DNA from 4 places in the Sinorhizobium sp. BJ1 genome. Region 3 is predicted to be linked to each of the others. Evidence: predicted binding sites of a transcription regulator. Region 3 holds the regulator's gene; each other region holds the start of a gene.
What was found. Region 3 encodes LexA, which represses DNA repair genes until DNA is damaged. Its sites were predicted from a motif close to TGTTCNNNNTGTGTTCNG; they were not measured.
Positions count from the first base shown of each region.

Region 1: the regulator LexA is predicted to act here: its motif matches at 1,374-1,391, upstream of CO676_RS07725 (ribonuclease).
Region 2: the regulator LexA is predicted to act here: its motif matches at 1,572-1,589, upstream of CO676_RS04520 (sel1 repeat family protein).
Region 4: the regulator LexA is predicted to act here: its motif matches at 2,355-2,372, upstream of CO676_RS01450 (DNA recombination protein RmuC).

Region 1 is NZ_NWTH01000004.1:335,689-339,607, forward strand. Features, by position in the region: gene CO676_RS07715 (thiamine pyrophosphate-binding protein) at 1-111, opposite strand, end outside; gene CO676_RS07720 (alpha/beta hydrolase) at 195-1,148, opposite strand; gene CO676_RS07725 (ribonuclease) at 1,404-2,177, shown strand; gene ettA (energy-dependent translational throttle protein EttA) at 2,295-3,919, shown strand, end outside.
Region 2 is NZ_NWTH01000003.1:243,481-247,399, forward strand. Features, by position in the region: gene CO676_RS04510 (PilZ domain-containing protein) at 1-56, shown strand, start outside; gene CO676_RS04515 (pyridoxal phosphate-dependent aminotransferase) at 141-1,262, shown strand; gene CO676_RS04520 (sel1 repeat family protein) at 1,290-1,556, opposite strand; gene CO676_RS04525 (DUF2147 domain-containing protein) at 2,134-2,475, shown strand; gene CO676_RS04530 (glutathione S-transferase N-terminal domain-containing protein) at 2,528-3,229, opposite strand; gene CO676_RS04535 (hypothetical protein) at 3,406-3,579, shown strand; gene CO676_RS04540 (hypothetical protein) at 3,590-3,763, shown strand; partial or broken gene CO676_RS04545 (YnfA family protein) at 3,888-3,919, shown strand, end outside.
Region 3 is NZ_NWTH01000005.1:454,738-458,656, reverse strand. Features, by position in the region: gene CO676_RS36000 (DUF6538 domain-containing protein) at 1-76, opposite strand, end outside; tRNA gene CO676_RS10650 (tRNA-Asn) at 247-321, opposite strand; gene CO676_RS10645 (hypothetical protein) at 463-753, shown strand; tRNA gene CO676_RS10640 (tRNA-Cys) at 926-999, shown strand; gene lexA (transcriptional repressor LexA) at 1,444-2,154, opposite strand; gene CO676_RS35190 (hypothetical protein) at 2,397-2,564, opposite strand; tRNA gene CO676_RS10620 (tRNA-Ala) at 2,799-2,874, opposite strand; gene CO676_RS10615 (TIM barrel protein) at 2,995-3,765, opposite strand; gene CO676_RS10610 (hydroxyacid dehydrogenase) at 3,762-3,919, opposite strand, start outside.
Region 4 is NZ_NWTH01000001.1:287,269-291,187, forward strand. Features, by position in the region: gene CO676_RS01445 (ribokinase) at 132-1,031, opposite strand; gene CO676_RS01450 (DNA recombination protein RmuC) at 1,083-2,321, opposite strand; gene def (peptide deformylase) at 2,439-2,963, shown strand; gene fmt (methionyl-tRNA formyltransferase) at 3,148-3,919, shown strand, end outside.

The DNA.
Region 1 (3,919 bases), on a different contig from region 3:
GTCGTAGAGCGCATCCAACACGGCCAGATAGCTTTCGCCCGGCACGCAGGAGATGCGTCTCACACCGTTTGCGACCAGCGCCTCGACCACCAGTTGCCCACCCGTTTTCATGTCAGCACCTCCCAATGCGTTTCTTTCATTCCGAGTTCAGATCGCCGGCGCGCCACCATCAACGTCGGACCGGACGATCTATGTCACATTCGTTCGATTGCGCGGCTTTCCGCGCCGACGGCTTCCAGGCACCAGCGGACGAAGTCTTCCGTCGCGGTCTCGCGGCCGATTTCGTTGAGCGTCTCGTGGCGCATCCCCTGGTAGATCGTGACCGTCACATCTGTCATGCCGCGCGCCTTCATGCGTCGGCCGAGCCAGCCGATGGCGTCGCCGTTCATGGTTGAAGGATCGGCGCTACCACCGACCAGATGGACCGGCAGCTTCGCGGGCAAACGGGCAAGCCGGTCGGACCGCGCGCCGGCAAAGGCAAGTTCGAAAACGTCGATCCAGAGCGACACGCTGGCATCAAAGCCGCAAAGCGGATCGGCGACATATTTGGAAACTTCATCCTGGTCGCGCGACAGCCAGTCGAAATCCGTCTTCCGGTCGGCAATGGCCTTGCTCCACGCACCGAAGGTGAGCTTCGACAGCAGCGGGCTTGGAACGTCCGAGCCCTTCAGCATCCGCTCGATCGCAAGGATCGCCAGGGCGCCTCGGCCGGCGAGACCAGGGCGGAAGTTGGAATTCCAGACGGCCAGAGCGTCATAGAGTTCTGGGTCGCTCTCGGCGGCGTTGAGGGCGATCAGTCCGCCCATCGAATGGCCGAAAAGTACTATCGGCAGGCCGGGATGATTGGTAACGGCCATCTCGCGCATGTGGCGCAGATCAGCGATCACCTTTTCGAAGCCGCCGCGCTGGGAGAATAGACCAAGCTGCGCATCCGGCGCGCGGCTCTCGCCGTGGCCGCGATGGTCGTATGCATAGACATGGAATCCATGCCTGGCCATGGTTTCGGCAAAGCGGGCGTAGCGGCCGGAATGTTCGGCCAGCCCGTGGCTGATCAGCAGGATGCCCTCCGCTGCATCGCAAGCCGGCCAGTGGCGCCAGCCGAGCGTCGCGCCTGTCGGGCTCTGAAGCGTCCTTAGTTGCCCGAACATGTGCCTCACTCCCATACAAATCGCCAGGCCTGAATGCGCTCGCCAAGTTGAGGCAGCCCTTGCTCATTGACAGGGCGGGAGACTCCAGTGCGCCGAACACTCCGCGAGATATCAAATCGATTTGGCTGGCAAAGGCAATCGCTGCTTGTTGCTTCTTGCATGAGATCAGAACGAATTCGGAGAGATATATTGGGGGTTGCAAGTTTCCCGCTTTTGTTGATATTTTGTTCTTGTTTTGTTTTGCTGGAGGCCAATATGGCAGTGCGGGCTATGATACAGGTGGTGAGAGTTGCAGTGCTTGCTCTGGGTTTGGGGCTGTCGTCCCTCGCCGCAGCGGAGGAGGCGCCGGGTGAAGAGGCGAAGACGGCGCCGGCAATCGGGACGACGCAATATGTGCTGGCGGTCAGCTGGCAGCCGGGCTTTTGCGAGACGCGGCCGACGCGCAAGGAATGCGTCGACCAGACGTCCGAGCGGTTCGATGCCACGCATTTTTCGCTTCACGGCCTTTGGCCTTTGAAGAAGAGCTATTGCGGCGTGGAGGCGGAGCTGAAGGCGCAAGACCGCAAGGGCGATTGGCTCGACCTGCCGAAGCTCGCCATGGCGGACGAGACCGCAGCGCGTCTGCTCGTCGCCATGCCGGGAGTAAAGTCCGGCCTCGACCGGCACCAATGGCTGCGCAGCGGCACCTGCCAGACCGAGAATGCGGAAGCATATTTCTCGCTGCAGTTGCGTCTTCTCGACCAGCTGAACGGATCGGCAGTGAGAGCCCTCTTTGCCGACAAGATCGGTTCGGAGATCGGCGAGCTGCAGATCAAAGCGGCCTTCGACCAGAGTTTCGGGGCGGGGGCTGGCGACCGGGTACGCATGCGCTGCCAGACCGTCGACGGCCGCAGCGTGATCACCGGACTGACCATCGGACTTTCCGGTGATCTCTCTGACAGGGCGGACCTTGGAAGCCTGATGAAAGCGGCCGGGCCGACCGAGTTCAAATGCGCCAAGGGGATCGCCGACGCAGCCGGACGAGGCTGAGCGGAAGGCCTCATCGCAACGAAGGAACGGCGCGGGGCAGGCCTTTGGCGATTGCCCCGCCACCATAATTCGCCTACATAGCGGGCAAATTTTCCTTCCGATGCGGAGCATCCCTTTATGGCACGTCAGTTCATCTATCACATGGCCGGGCTCAACAAGGCCTATGGCAACAAGAAGGTCCTGGAGAACATCCATCTGTCGTTCTACCCGGACGCCAAGATCGGCATTCTCGGCCCCAACGGCGCCGGTAAGTCGACCGTTCTCAGGATCATGGCCGGGCTCGACCACGAATATACCGGCGAGGCCTGGGTCGCCGAGGGCGCGACGGTCGGCTATCTGCCGCAGGAGCCTCAACTCGATGCGCAGAAGAACGTGCTAGAGAACGTCATGGAAGGGGTGGCTGCGAAGAAGGCGATCATCGACCGCTACAACGAACTGATGATGAACTATTCCGACGAGACGGCGGAAGAGGGCGCGAAGCTCCAGGACATCATCGACAGCCAGAACCTCTGGGACCTCGACAGCCAGGTTGAGATGGCAATGGACGCGCTGCGTTGCCCGCCGGGCGACGCCGAGGTCACCAACCTGTCGGGCGGTGAGAAGCGCCGCGTCGCGCTCTGCAAGCTGCTGCTGGCGCAGCCGGACCTGTTGCTGCTCGACGAACCGACGAACCATCTCGACGCCGAGACGATCGCCTGGCTCGAAAAGCACCTGCGCGAATATCCGGGCGCCGTGCTGATGATCACGCACGATCGCTACTTCCTCGATAACGTCACCGGTTGGATTCTCGAGCTCGATCGCGGCCGCGGCATTCCTTATGAGGGCAACTATTCCGCCTATCTGCAGGCAAAATCCAAGCGCATGACTCAGGAAGGCCGTGAAGAGGCGACCCGCCAGAAGGCCATCAGCCGCGAGCAGGAGTGGATCGCCTCAAGCCCCAAGGCCCGGCAGGCCAAGTCCAAGGCGCGTATCCGCGCCTATGACGAGCTGGTCAAGGCAGCGGCCGACCGGCGTCCGGGCGACGCCCAGATCATTATTCCGGTCGGCGAACGGCTCGGCCAGGTGGTCATCGAAGCGGAGAATATTTCCAAGGGGTATGACGACCAGCTGCTGATCGAAGGGCTGAGCTTCAAGCTGCCACCGGGCGGTATCGTCGGCGTCATCGGCCCGAACGGCGCCGGCAAGACGACGCTCTTCCGGATGATCACCGGCCAAGAGCAGCCCGAAGAGGGCGCGTTCCGCATCGGCGAGAGCGTGCAGCTCGGCTATGTCGACCAGAGCCGCGATGCCCTCGACGGCAACAAGACGGTATGGGAGGAAATCTCCGGCGGCAACGACATCATCAAGCTCGGCAAGCACGAGGTGAATTCGCGGGCCTATTGCTCGTCCTTCAACTTCAAGGGCGGTGACCAGCAGCAGAAGGTCGGCACGCTCTCGGGCGGTCAGCGCAACCGGGTGCATCTCGCCAAGATGCTGAAGGCCGGCGGCAACGTCATCCTGCTCGACGAGCCGACCAACGACCTCGACACCGAAACGCTGGCGGCACTCGAGGATGCGCTCGAAAACTTCGCCGGCTGCGCGGTCATCATCAGCCACGACCGTATGTTCCTCGACCGCCTGGCGACCCACATCCTGTCCTTCGAGGGTGATAGCCATGTCGAGTGGTTCGAAGGCAACTTCGAGGACTACGAGAAGGATAAAATCCGCCGCCTCGGCCCGGACTCGGTCAACCCGAAGCGGGT
Region 2 (3,919 bases), on a different contig from region 3:
GCGCCTATCGCCCCGCACCTGCGAGGCAGACTGTCGCATTGCCGGGCAGAAGCTGACCGCAGTCACTTTTGCGCATTCCGCTCGGCGTCGCGATGCGATAACTTCCGCGGCGCTTTTCGAACGGAGCTCAGGTTATCCAGATGTCTGCATTCTCTCGTTTCACGCCGCTTGTCCAATCCCTGCCGGCCACGATTCCGTTCGTCGGTCCGGAAGCGATCGAGCGGCAGCGCGGCCGCGGGATCGCGGCCCGCATCGGCGCCAACGAGAGCGGATTCGGCCCGGCCGATTCGGTATTGCGCGCCATTGAGCGAGCCGCCAGCGAAACCTGGAAATATGCCGATCCCGAAAATTACGACTTGAGGCATGCGCTCGCGGCGCATCTCGGTACATCGCCGGCCAATATTGCCGTCGGAGAGGGAATCGACGGTCTGCTCGGGCAGATCGTCCGCCTCGTCATCGAGCAGGGCATGCCGGTGGTCACTTCATTCGGAGGCTATCCGACTTTCAATTACCACGTCGCAGGCCATGGCGGCCGGCTCGTCACCGTACCTTACGTCGATGACCGCGAAGACCTCGATGGCCTGCTTGCGGCCGTGAAGCGCGAGGCGGCGCCGCTCGTCTATTTTGCCAATCCCGACAATCCGATGGGGAGCTGGTGGCCGGCCGAACGCGTCATCGAGTTCGCGGCCGCCCTGCCGGAAACGACACTGCTCATCCTCGACGAAGCCTATTGTGAAACGGCTCCGCCCGAGACTCTGCCGCCGATCGATAGCCTGATCGACCGGCCGAACGTCATCCGAACCCGCACCTTCTCCAAGGCCTATGGTCTCGCCGGCGCGCGCGTCGGCTATGCGCTGACGACGCCGGGTACCGCACAGGCCTTCGACAAGATCCGCAATCATTTCGGCATGAATCGTGTCGGTGTCGCTGCGGCGATCACCGCGCTTTCCGACCAGCAATATCTGAAGGAAGTGACGCAGCGGATCGCGGCGTCGCGCGACCGGATCGCGCGCATTGCGCGTCATGCCGGGCTTCTGCCGCTACCCTCGGCGACGAATTTCGTCGCTGTCGACTGCGGACGGGATGCGGCCTACGCCCGGGCGATCGTCGACCGGCTGATGAACGATCACGGCATCTTCATCCGTATGCCGGGCGTCGCGCCGCTCAATCGCTGCATCCGCATCAGCACGGGGCCTGACGCCGAGATGGAATTGCTCGAGTCCGCCCTGCCCGCAGTGCTCAAGAGCCTGGCCGAGACTTAGAGCGACTGCCGCGCGCCTCGTATGGGATCAATGCACGGTCATCCATTCGCGTGCCGCGCGCAGGGCCGCGGCAAGGTCGGTCTTGCTCATCGTCGCCGCAAGGTCGGCGCGAAGGTCGGCTGCGCGGTCCGAGCCTTTGATGGCGGCGATGTTCAGCCACTTATGGGCGGCCACCAGGTCGACCGGTCGGCCGCGACCGGTCGCATAGGCGAGGCCCATTTCGCAAAGAGCGTCGGCCCGGTTTTCGCCGCCCAATGCCGCATCCGACGTGATCTCGAAGTGAAAGCGTGCCATTTGTCTTGTCCCTGTCGTTCTTTGTTGGTTCAGCCGAAGCGGCACGCCCCTTCGGGGCGCGCCCGGCTTCAGTTGCTTGTTTATTGTCCCTGTTTCAGTCTTGCCTCTTGGCGGGCTTTCCGGTAACGCGCCGTCTTCTGCGGCGTCGGCTCCGGTCTGATTTGGCGGGGCGTTGTCTCCGCTCGTCTTATGGTTCGAGTATGCCCCGGGGCCTTCAATACGCGCTTAAAATGCATGATTAATTTGCCGCAAACAAAGTTCAAACACTTGGTAAACTTGGGTTTTTGTTAAGCATCGGAGCGCCTGGGGGACCGACAAACCGGTTCAAAATTTACGAAAAATTCAATCTCGGATTTCAACCGATCGCTAACCAAGAACAAATCTGCCGCTCGACCGCTGGCGCCTTCCGCGACGCATAACCAGCGTTCAGCCGCGGCTATTTTCGCGCTGCTGGCACGTATTTACCTTTACGTACGCGTAAGTTATCGTGCAGCGCTCAGGCGGCGAGGAGGCCGCCGGTGCGAGGTATCCAGATCGCGGCGGCTGGCAGCCGACCGCCTCCAAAGGAGGACTTTGAATGATTCGAACTTTGCTCGTCAGCGCGGCGCTCGCCTTCGGAGTGGTGGGAGCGGCTCAAGCCGCCGAACCAATTCTCGGCAACTGGAAGACAGCGAGCGGAGCCACGGCGGAAATCGCCCCATGCGGTGGCGCCTTCTGCGTGACGCTGAAGACGGGCAAGCACGCCGGCAAACGCATCGGCAACCTTGCCGGAACCGGTGGCAGCTACAGCGGCGAGATCACCGACCCGGAAAACGACAAGACCTATAGCGGTTCGGGTTCGGTCGACGGCAATTCGCTGAAGATGAAAGGCTGCGTGCTTAAAGTGCTGTGCAAGTCCCAGACCTGGACGCGGCTTTAGTTCTTTCAGAATCAAGCGAGGGCGGTCTGCCGTGGCCGCCCCCGCCGTCGTTTCAGCGGGCGCGCTGCCCGAACAGGATTTTCTGCGCTTCCTCGTCCTCGGCAAGGCTCTTCTGACGGGCTCGCTCTTCCTTGCCCACCTCGATCGCCGTCTGGACAGCCGGTCGGGCGAGCATCGTGTCGAACCAGCGCTTCAGGTTCGGGAAATCATTGAGATCCTGGCCCTGGTTCTCGTGCGGGATCACCCAACCGATGGCGGCCATGTCGGCGATCGAATATTCACCGGCAAGGAACGGCCGATCGATGAGCCGCTTGTTCATGACGCCATAGAGACGGTTCACTTCATTGGTGTAACGGTCGATGCCGTATCGGATCTCCTCCGGCGCATAGAGCCGGAAATGATGGGCCTGCCCCGCCATCGGGCCCAGACCGCCAACCTGCCAGTAGAGCCATTGCTCGACCTCGACGCGGGCGCGCTCGTCGGCCGGGTAGAACTTCCCGTATTTGCGGCCGAGATATTGCAGGATCGCGCCGGATTCGAAGATCGATATCGGCTCGCCGCCCGGACCGTCCGGATCGATGATGGCCGGCATGCGGTTGTTTGGCGATATCCTCAGGAAATCCGGCGCGAATTGGTCGCCGCGGCCGATATTGATGTATTTGACCGCATAGGGAACGCCGAGCTCCTCCAGCATGATGGTGATCTTCCAGCCGTTCGGTGTCGGCCAGTAATAGAGCTCGATGGGAGCGGTCATAGGCGGTGTCTCCTAAGGTTGCGGGGCACACACACGTAGGAACGCACGCCGGCGCCGGCAAGAGCACGGCGCCCAAGATGAACGGCAGATGAACGAGCATCTCAGCAAGAATTCAGTTTGGTTGTGCGAAAAGACGCTCAATCGATTTGAACGCGCTCCAGCCCACGGACAGAACAATGGATATTCTCGCTCGCCGCCTCACCATCATCAGCCTTCTGATGGTCGTATTCGCGATGTCGCTCGCCGCCGCAGTCGGCGCCGATACGGAGCGTCGCCGCCAAAACACCTATATCGGCTCGCTGACCGACTGCACCGCCCACACGGCGCAATATTGCCAAGCCAAGCTGTAGAGGAACACAAATGGCCGCCCTCGTCTCTTCCGCCATCCTCTCGCTCCGGCTCCTGGTCCTCACGGGCGTGCTGATGGCGCCGATCGGAGCGGTCGCTTACAACAAGGCCACCGGCGCCGGCATCGGAAAGCATGGCGCCGGCCTCGTTCTCTTCGTCACGCTGCAACGCCAGGCGATGAGCTGATCCTCGACCCGGGTGGGCCGAAGCTGAAAACCTGCCTCACTCCCACAGTGGCACCGCAGGAAACGAAATTCCCTCTTGCGCATGCTCTGACTTTTCGATCCCTTCGCGGTTGAAAGGTCGCCAGATGCCAGCATTCGCCCTCTATTCACTCGCCGC
Region 3 (3,919 bases):
GAACACGGCGATAGTAGCGGTAGATGCCGCTCGCTGGATGTTTCACAACGTAACGTGAAAAATCATCCGACCTCATCGGATGCCGGTTCTCCACTGCCTTTGTAGGCCTAAAAGTACCCAAAAAGTACCCAGAATGGAAAAATCTAATCGTACTCCACGGGGCTTCACGCGTACGCATGTCACGGTAAGTCTTTGAAGATGCAATTAAAAAGGCCTGCACTATGAGGTGCAGGCCTTTTCTGAAACTGGCTCCCCGGGCCGGATTCGAACCGGCGACCTATCGATTAACAGTCGAGTGCTCTACCGCTGAGCTACCAGGGATCATCTGCGCCGCAGAAGTGAGGCTGCTAATACAAATGCTTTGTCGATTTGCCAAGCGGTTTTTCAAAAAAAATCTACGGTGCCGGTTGCGGGCCTGTGGAGAAAGCACCAACTGTTGGGAAGTTGGATGAAAGAGGCGTGATGACGAACGGCGGCAAGAAGAGGTACTTCGGCATCGATCCGCAAACGCGTCAAATCGTGCTCGGCAAGTGGCGGATCCCGTTGCCCGACTCGCCTGTATTGCGGATTTTGATCGGCTCGCTACTTGTTGTTTGCGGTCTGCTCGGCTTTCTGCCGGTCCTCGGCTTCTGGATGGTTCCGCTCGGCTTGCTCGTCCTGTCCCACGACATTCCTGCAGTGCGCCGTGCCCGCCGCAAGCTCGCCGTCTGGTGGGCCCGTCGACGGGGAACGCAGAATTCATCGGGGAAGTAGGCCACGCTCCGCAGCGACGCCGATTGAAACGCCATAAATCGCAGGCACCAACGGTGCCGCCTTGCAGGCTGTTCAAAGCTATTTGCGAATGTCCTTTTTAGACCTCTCCCTCTTGCGCTCCACATGGATTCGTTTTAAACGCCCGCCATCGCTCGATTTTCCGAGCACGAGAGGCCTCGTGGCGGAGTGGTGACGCAGAGGACTGCAAATCCTTGTACCCCGGTTCAATTCCGGGCGAGGCCTCCAAACAATTCCTTAAATATCACCGCTCAGCGCGATCGGTTTGAATCGCGCCGAAGGCCGGACATTCGAAAACGCCGGGTCGGCCTATCGCCCGCACCGGTCTCTACGCCTTCTCGACGTTCTCCGCCATGGCGTTCGCGTTCGCGCGCGAATTGCCGGCTTCCTTGATGATCTTTCGAGCCTGTTCTTCGGTGAGCTAGGGCTGTTCCGCAGCAACGCGGCGACGATCGCGCCCCGGGGATTTCCTGACCTCTGCCATGTGCTTCCTCCGACTTTCGCCGAATGACGGCGCCGAAGGAGGTAAGTCCCGTCTGTTGTGGCAGTGGGAACGACCGGGGGCTTGCCGGACGTGAGCGGTTCCAGGCAAAAGATAGTTCGGTGGTGGCCCTAATATTTGCGCCCGAGGCAGACGAACACTTAACAAGTCGCCAAGACTGCCCAAGCCGCTCAGTGATAGCGCCGCATCAGGCCGACGAGTTTGCCCTGAATCTTTACCCGGTCGGGACCGAATATCCGGGTTTCGTAAGCCGGATTCGCGGCCTCGAGTGCGATCGATGCGCCCTTGCGGCGGAATCGCTTCAAGGTTGCTTCCTCGTCGTCGATCAGCGCCACGACAATGTCTCCCGGGCTGGCGGTGCTCGTGTTTCGGATAATCACCGTATCCCCATCGAGGATGCCCGCCTCGATCATCGAATCGCCCTTGATTTCGAGCGCGTAGTGCTCGCCATTGCCGATCATCTCGACCGGTACGGAAATTTCGTGGGTGTTGTTCTGAATGGCCGAAATCGGCACGCCCGCGGCGATCCGCCCCATGACGGGCACCGTCATGGACGCGCTGTCGACCGGCGTCGGCGCAGGCTTCGGCGCGAGCGGGGGCTTGCCCAGGCTGCCCTCGATGACGCTCGGCGAGAAGCCGCGTCGCGGCTGAGAGGGAGCCGAATAGGCCTCGGGCAGTTTGATGACCTCGAGCGCACGGGCCCGATTGGGAAGCCGACGAATGAAACCGCGCTCCTCGAGCGCCGTGATCAACCGGTGGATGCCCGACTTCGACGCGAGATCGAGCGCATCTTTCATCTCGTCGAAGGACGGCGGGACCCCGGATTCCTTCATCCGTTCGTGAATGAACAGAAGCAATTCCTGTTGCTTGCGGGTCAGCATGCGCGTCACTCCAGATTCGCGAAACAAATCAAGAACAGAAACTATCCGTTCCATATGTGTTCCGCAAGCACTTAATATTCCGTGAACTTTAGCCGGGCGTCGAGGCGCGTCGCGGCAACCGGGAGCATTGCCGGACCGGAGTGACAAAGTGTTGGCGAGAGGCGCTTTCGGCGCAGCGTCGCACCTCGGGCGAACGTCCTCTTCGTCCGGGGGGACCTGCGCGTCGGCCTGACGAGCACTTCCTAGTAGGCGAGACGCAACCCGCCGGGGCTAAGAACGTCGAAATCAGGTTCAGGATAGGGGCCGTACCATTGGGTGTAGGTTGTGTTGCCCGTTGCACCCGTCGAAGCGCATCCTGAAAGTGTGAGAAGCGTGATTGCAGTGACGGCGATCAGAGATTTGAGGGGCATGATGTTCTCCACTTCCGGGAGTTGCCGATATGCAATGATGCCAGTAGCTAAGTCTCTCTCAAATCACGCTCTTTGGCAAGCGAGGGCCGATGCCAGAAGTCCGTTTCGGTCCGTGTAAACGCCGTGCCACCAACCTCCAGGGGTCCGGCCGGCGTTCCTTTACTTTCGGGACAGGCGATCGCGGCAGGTGAGGCGCGAATGCAGTTTCTGGTGGTGTTCCGGCGAGGGAAATCCTGGTGGAGTCGAAGGGAGTCGAACCCTCGACCTCCGCAGTGCGATTGCGGCGCTCTCCCAACTGAGCTACGACCCCAGCAAACCAAAGTATATAGGCGGATTTCACCGCCTTCGCCAGTCCATCCTTGTGCCGGGACGACCGCATGTTTTCCTAAAGTTGGGGTCGAGAAGGGTACGCGCCGCGGCGCCCGCTTCTTCACGGGGTGAGGATTTGCTCGAGTGTCGCGGCATCCTCGAGAAAGGCGGCCGGGTCGTCATTGGCGACGAATTCCAGCATCGCAAATCGCCGCCCGATCCAGCGAGACCGCGGAAGGGCGGAGAGGATCGTGCGCCAGTAGTCGGCCGCCGACGCCAAGGGAAAGCGGTTACGCTCCCGGTCCCAGGCGAAGACGTGGACATGGGACACATGCTGACCGACCCGCGCGACCTCGGCGAGCGCCTCCTCGACCGCGAGCCCGGGCCGCGGCTGCCAATAGAGATAGACATTGTCGTGGGCGATCGCCTCGATCAGGCGGCATGCCGAATCGGTCGTGTCCGTCAGGGATTGCGGATGATATTCCAACGACACGGTCACCTCGTGCCGCGCGGCCTCGGCGCCCATGTCGCGGATCGCATCTGCCGCAGCGCGTCTCTCAGCGGCGTTGTAGTCCTTGGAATCGCGCCGGCGCGTGCCGGGCCAAATGCGGATATTCGAGGCTCCGAGCGCGGTCGCACTTTCAACTGCGCGCACGAATTCGGAAAGGTCGTCGGTCGGTGGCGCGACGTAGGAGCCGTAGGATGTCGTCAGTCCAGCCCTTTTGCTGAGGCGCCCGACAATCCGGGCTATGGATGTCTTCCCGGGAGGAACATGAGCATCCCCCGCCCATTCGGCTGCGGCAATCCGGGCTTCTCTGGCCAGCTCGACAATTCTGTCCGGGGGCAAGCTACGGAAGGTGACGGTGCAGAGGCCGGCTTCGAAATTGCTCATGCCATGCGCTCCAAGTCGCTCTTGTGGATCTCGAATAGCAGCGGCCGATCCTCAAGAAAACGCTCGATTTCATCGACAGCCATTTCGCCGAGACGTGTCCTTTCGAGGCCGACGGCGCCGGCGATGTGCGGGGTCAGGAAAACGTTCGGCAGAT
Region 4 (3,919 bases), on a different contig from region 3:
ATCAAAGATTAAAATACGGCCAATATCCGGGCCAATTCCTGGCCCTCCAAAGTGGATTCTGCGCGGCAAGCATCGTTGCCGCGCCAAATCCTATCCAGATTGCGAAACGGGCAGAAATTGGCTGTCGCGGGTCAAAGACGCGCGGCGACCTCGGAGTCGAGCGGTATGGACGGCTGCGCTCCCGCTTTCAGGCAGGCGAGCGACCCGGCAACCGCGGCGCGGCGCAGCGCATCGGGGAAGGCGAGGCCCGCGTCGAGGCTCGCCGCGAGATAGCCGCAGAACGTATCGCCGGCCCCGACAGTGTCGACCGGCTCAATGGCCAGCCCCCTGGCGCGATGGATTTCGCCCTGATGGGCGGCGGCAACCCCTTCGGCGCCGAGCGTGACGATGACGGTTTGTCCGGTTTCATCGTGGAGGCCTTTTATCGCCGCTTCCCGTTCGGCGCCGGCGATCCCGCTTCTGCCCGCGAGCAGCTCAAACTCGGTCTCGTTGGCGATCACGATATCGGCCATGCGGCCGAGGCGGGCGGCCTCCGGCGTCAGCGGCGCGATATTAATGATCGAGCGGATGCCGCGGCGTTTTGCCTCTACGAGCGCCTTTTCCATCGAGGCAGCGGGAATTTCGAGCTGCAGCATCAGCGTGTCGCCGGCCGACATCTGCTCGACGGCGGAAACCGCGTCGCCCTCGCTCACCGTGGCATTGGCGCTGGCGACGACGACGATGACGTTCTCGCCATCGCCGCCGACGAGGATATGCGCGGTCCCGGTCGGTGCGCCGACGGTCTTGGTGAGGCCAAGGTCGGTGCCAGCAGCCTTGAGCAGGGCAAGCGCGCCTTCCGCGAAGCTGTCCGAGCCGACGGCGCCGGCCATGCGGACAGAAGCACCGGCGCGACGGGCTGCCAGCGCCTGGTTTGCGCCCTTGCCGCCGGCGGCGGTGGAAAAGCCCGTTCCGGCGACGGTTTCGCCGGGCTTCGGAAGGCGTGCGGTCGTGGCGATCAGGTCCATGTTGATGGACCCAAAGACAGTGATCATGTGAAGGTATCCCGTCGGGTTGCTGATTTTGCCGGAGAGTGCCCGAGCCTGTCAGTCCTCGTCAACCACCCGCAGCTTCAATTGCCCGATGCGGTTGTCGACCGTCCGGTCACCCCTGTCGCCCGCAGCCTTGTCGCCCGTCGCCTTGTCTCCCGCCGCCTTGGCGTCCTGCGCGACCGGCGTGACCGCTTGCAGCTCGAGCGCCTCGATCTTGGCGCCGCGCCGCGTCAGCTTGTCCGAGGAGATCAAGATGTCTTCGACGTCCTTCTGCGTCATGGCGAAGTGCCCCTGCAGCTTTCTGACCCGTTCGTCGAGCCGCGACAAATCCTCCATGAGCCGCACCACCTCGCCCTGGATCAGATGCGCCTGCTCGCGCATGCGGGCATCCTTGAGGATCGCCTGGATCACCTGGATGGAGAGGAGCAGCAGCGACGGCGAGACGATGACGACACGCTGGCGATGGGCCTTCTGCACGATGGCTTCGAAATGCTCGTGGATTTCGGCGAAGATCGATTCGGACGGAACGAAGAGGAAGGCCGTGTCCTGCGTTTCGCCGGCGAGCAGGTATTTGCTGGCGATATCGCGAATGTGCACCTCCATGTCGCGCCGGAAGGACTGCGCCGCCTGCTGGCGCCGCTCGGCACTCGGCGCATCGCGCATGGCGTTCCAGGCTTCGAGCGGGAACTTCGCGTCGATGACGAGCGGCGGCTGGTCGTTCGGCATGCGGATGATGCAATCCGGCCGCGCGCCGTTCGAGAGCGTCGCCTGGAAGGTGAAGGCGCCCATGGGCAGGCCGTCGGCGACGATCGCCTCCATGCGCGACTGGCCGAAGGCGCCGCGTGTCTGCTTGTTGGCAAGAATGCTCTGCAACCCGGCCATGTCTTTCGCGAGCGACTGGATGTTGTTCTGGGCGCTGTCGATGACCGCCAGCCGCTCCTGCAGCCGCCGCAGGTTCTCATGCGTCGCCTTCGTCTGCTCGCTGATCGAGGCGCCGATCCGGTGCGTCATACCGTCGATGCGCTGGCTGAGCGTTTGATTGAGTTCTGTCTGCCGCGTGCCGAACACCTCCGCCATCGCGGCGATGCGTCCCTGCATCTCGGTCTGCGCCGCCAGGAGCGCCGATAGCTGCCGGTCCCGGTCGTCGGCGTCAAGCGCGCGCGCCCTGCGAGCGGATGCAATCGCTAGCAAAACGAACAGGAGAGCGGCAACGGTGACCAGGTGGCCAGCCGTTACGGGAAAGGTGCCGATGAGGAACAACGGCTGGTCGAAGGCAAAGGCATTGGGCTCCATGGCCGCAGCCTAAACAGATTCGCATCCAAAAACCAGATCAAACCAAGAACAAACTGTGGATGCTGTCGCTCGGCAATTTTCTTGCGCCCGCACTGAAAGATCGGCTATGGGAGCAGCATGACGATCAAGCCGCTCATCATTCTTCCCGATCCCGTTCTGCGCCAGGTATCCACGCCGGTAGAGACGATCGACGACGACATTCGCCGCCTTGCCGACGATATGCTCGAGACCATGTATGACGCCCCCGGCATCGGTCTCGCGGCGATCCAGATCGGCGTGCCGAGACGCCTGCTCGTCCTCGACGTCTCGAAAGAGGGCGAAGAGAAGAAGCCTTTGGTTTTCATCAATCCGAAGATCGTCCGGTCCTCCGAGGAGCGCTCGGTCTACGAGGAAGGCTGCCTGTCGATTCCGGACTACTATGCCGAGGTCGAGCGGCCGGCGGCGATCACCGTCGAATTTCGCGACCGCGACGGCAAGGAGCAATCGGTCGAGGCCGACGGTCTGCTCGCCACCTGCCTGCAGCACGAGATCGATCATCTGAACGGCGTTCTGTTCATCGACTATATCTCCAAGCTTAAGCGCGACATGGTGATCCGCAAGTTCACCAAGGCAGCCAAGACACGCGGCGCCAAGGCGATTTGATCGTCGCACACTGCGTCGAGCGACGCTTGAACCGGAGCCGCTGCCCTGTTTCGGGCGACTACTGCATGTCTCCTTAAATCGACTTCGATTTAAGGACAAAGACATGCAGCAATTCAAAGTGCTACAGCGACCTTTGCGCGCCTGATAAGGCGCGCGGCGCTGTAGAGAGACGGAGTTCACCGCCTTGCCGCTTCGCATCATCTTCATGGGCACGCCGGAATTCTCGGTGCCGACGCTCTCCGCCCTCGTCGAGGCCCGCCACGAGATCGCCGCCGTTTATACGCAGCCGCCGCGCCCCGGCGGCCGGCGCGGCCTGGATCTCAAGAAGTCGCCGGTGCATCAGGCGGCCGAACTTCTCGGCGTTCCGGTGTTGACGCCCGTCAACTTCAGGGACGCGGCGGATCGGCAGACCTTTCGCGATTTTGACGCCGATGTCGCGGTCGTCGTCGCCTATGGTCTGCTTTTGCCGGAGGAAATCCTCTCGGGCACCCGCCACGGCTGCTATAACGGTCACGCTTCGCTCCTGCCACGCTGGCGGGGTGCGGCACCGATCCAGCGGGCGATCATGGCCGGCGATCGCGAAACCGGCATGATGGTGATGAAGATGGACAAGGGGCTCGACACGGGCCCCGTCGCCCTCACAAAGACTGTGCCGATCGGCGAGACGATGACGGCCGGCGAACTGCACGACAAGCTGATGCATGTCGGGGCGGCGCTGATGAAGGAAGCGATGGCGAAGCTCGAGGCGGACGAACTGACGCTGACGCCGCAGCCCGAGGAAGGCGTCGTCTACGCCGCCAAGATCGCCAAGGACGAGACGCGCGTCGACTTCACGAGATCGGCGGCCGACGTACACAACCATATCCGCGGTCTGTCGCCTTTTCCGGGCACCTGGTTCGAACTCGAGATCGCCGGACGGATTGAGCGCATCAAGGTGCTGGGCTCGGAGCCTGCGG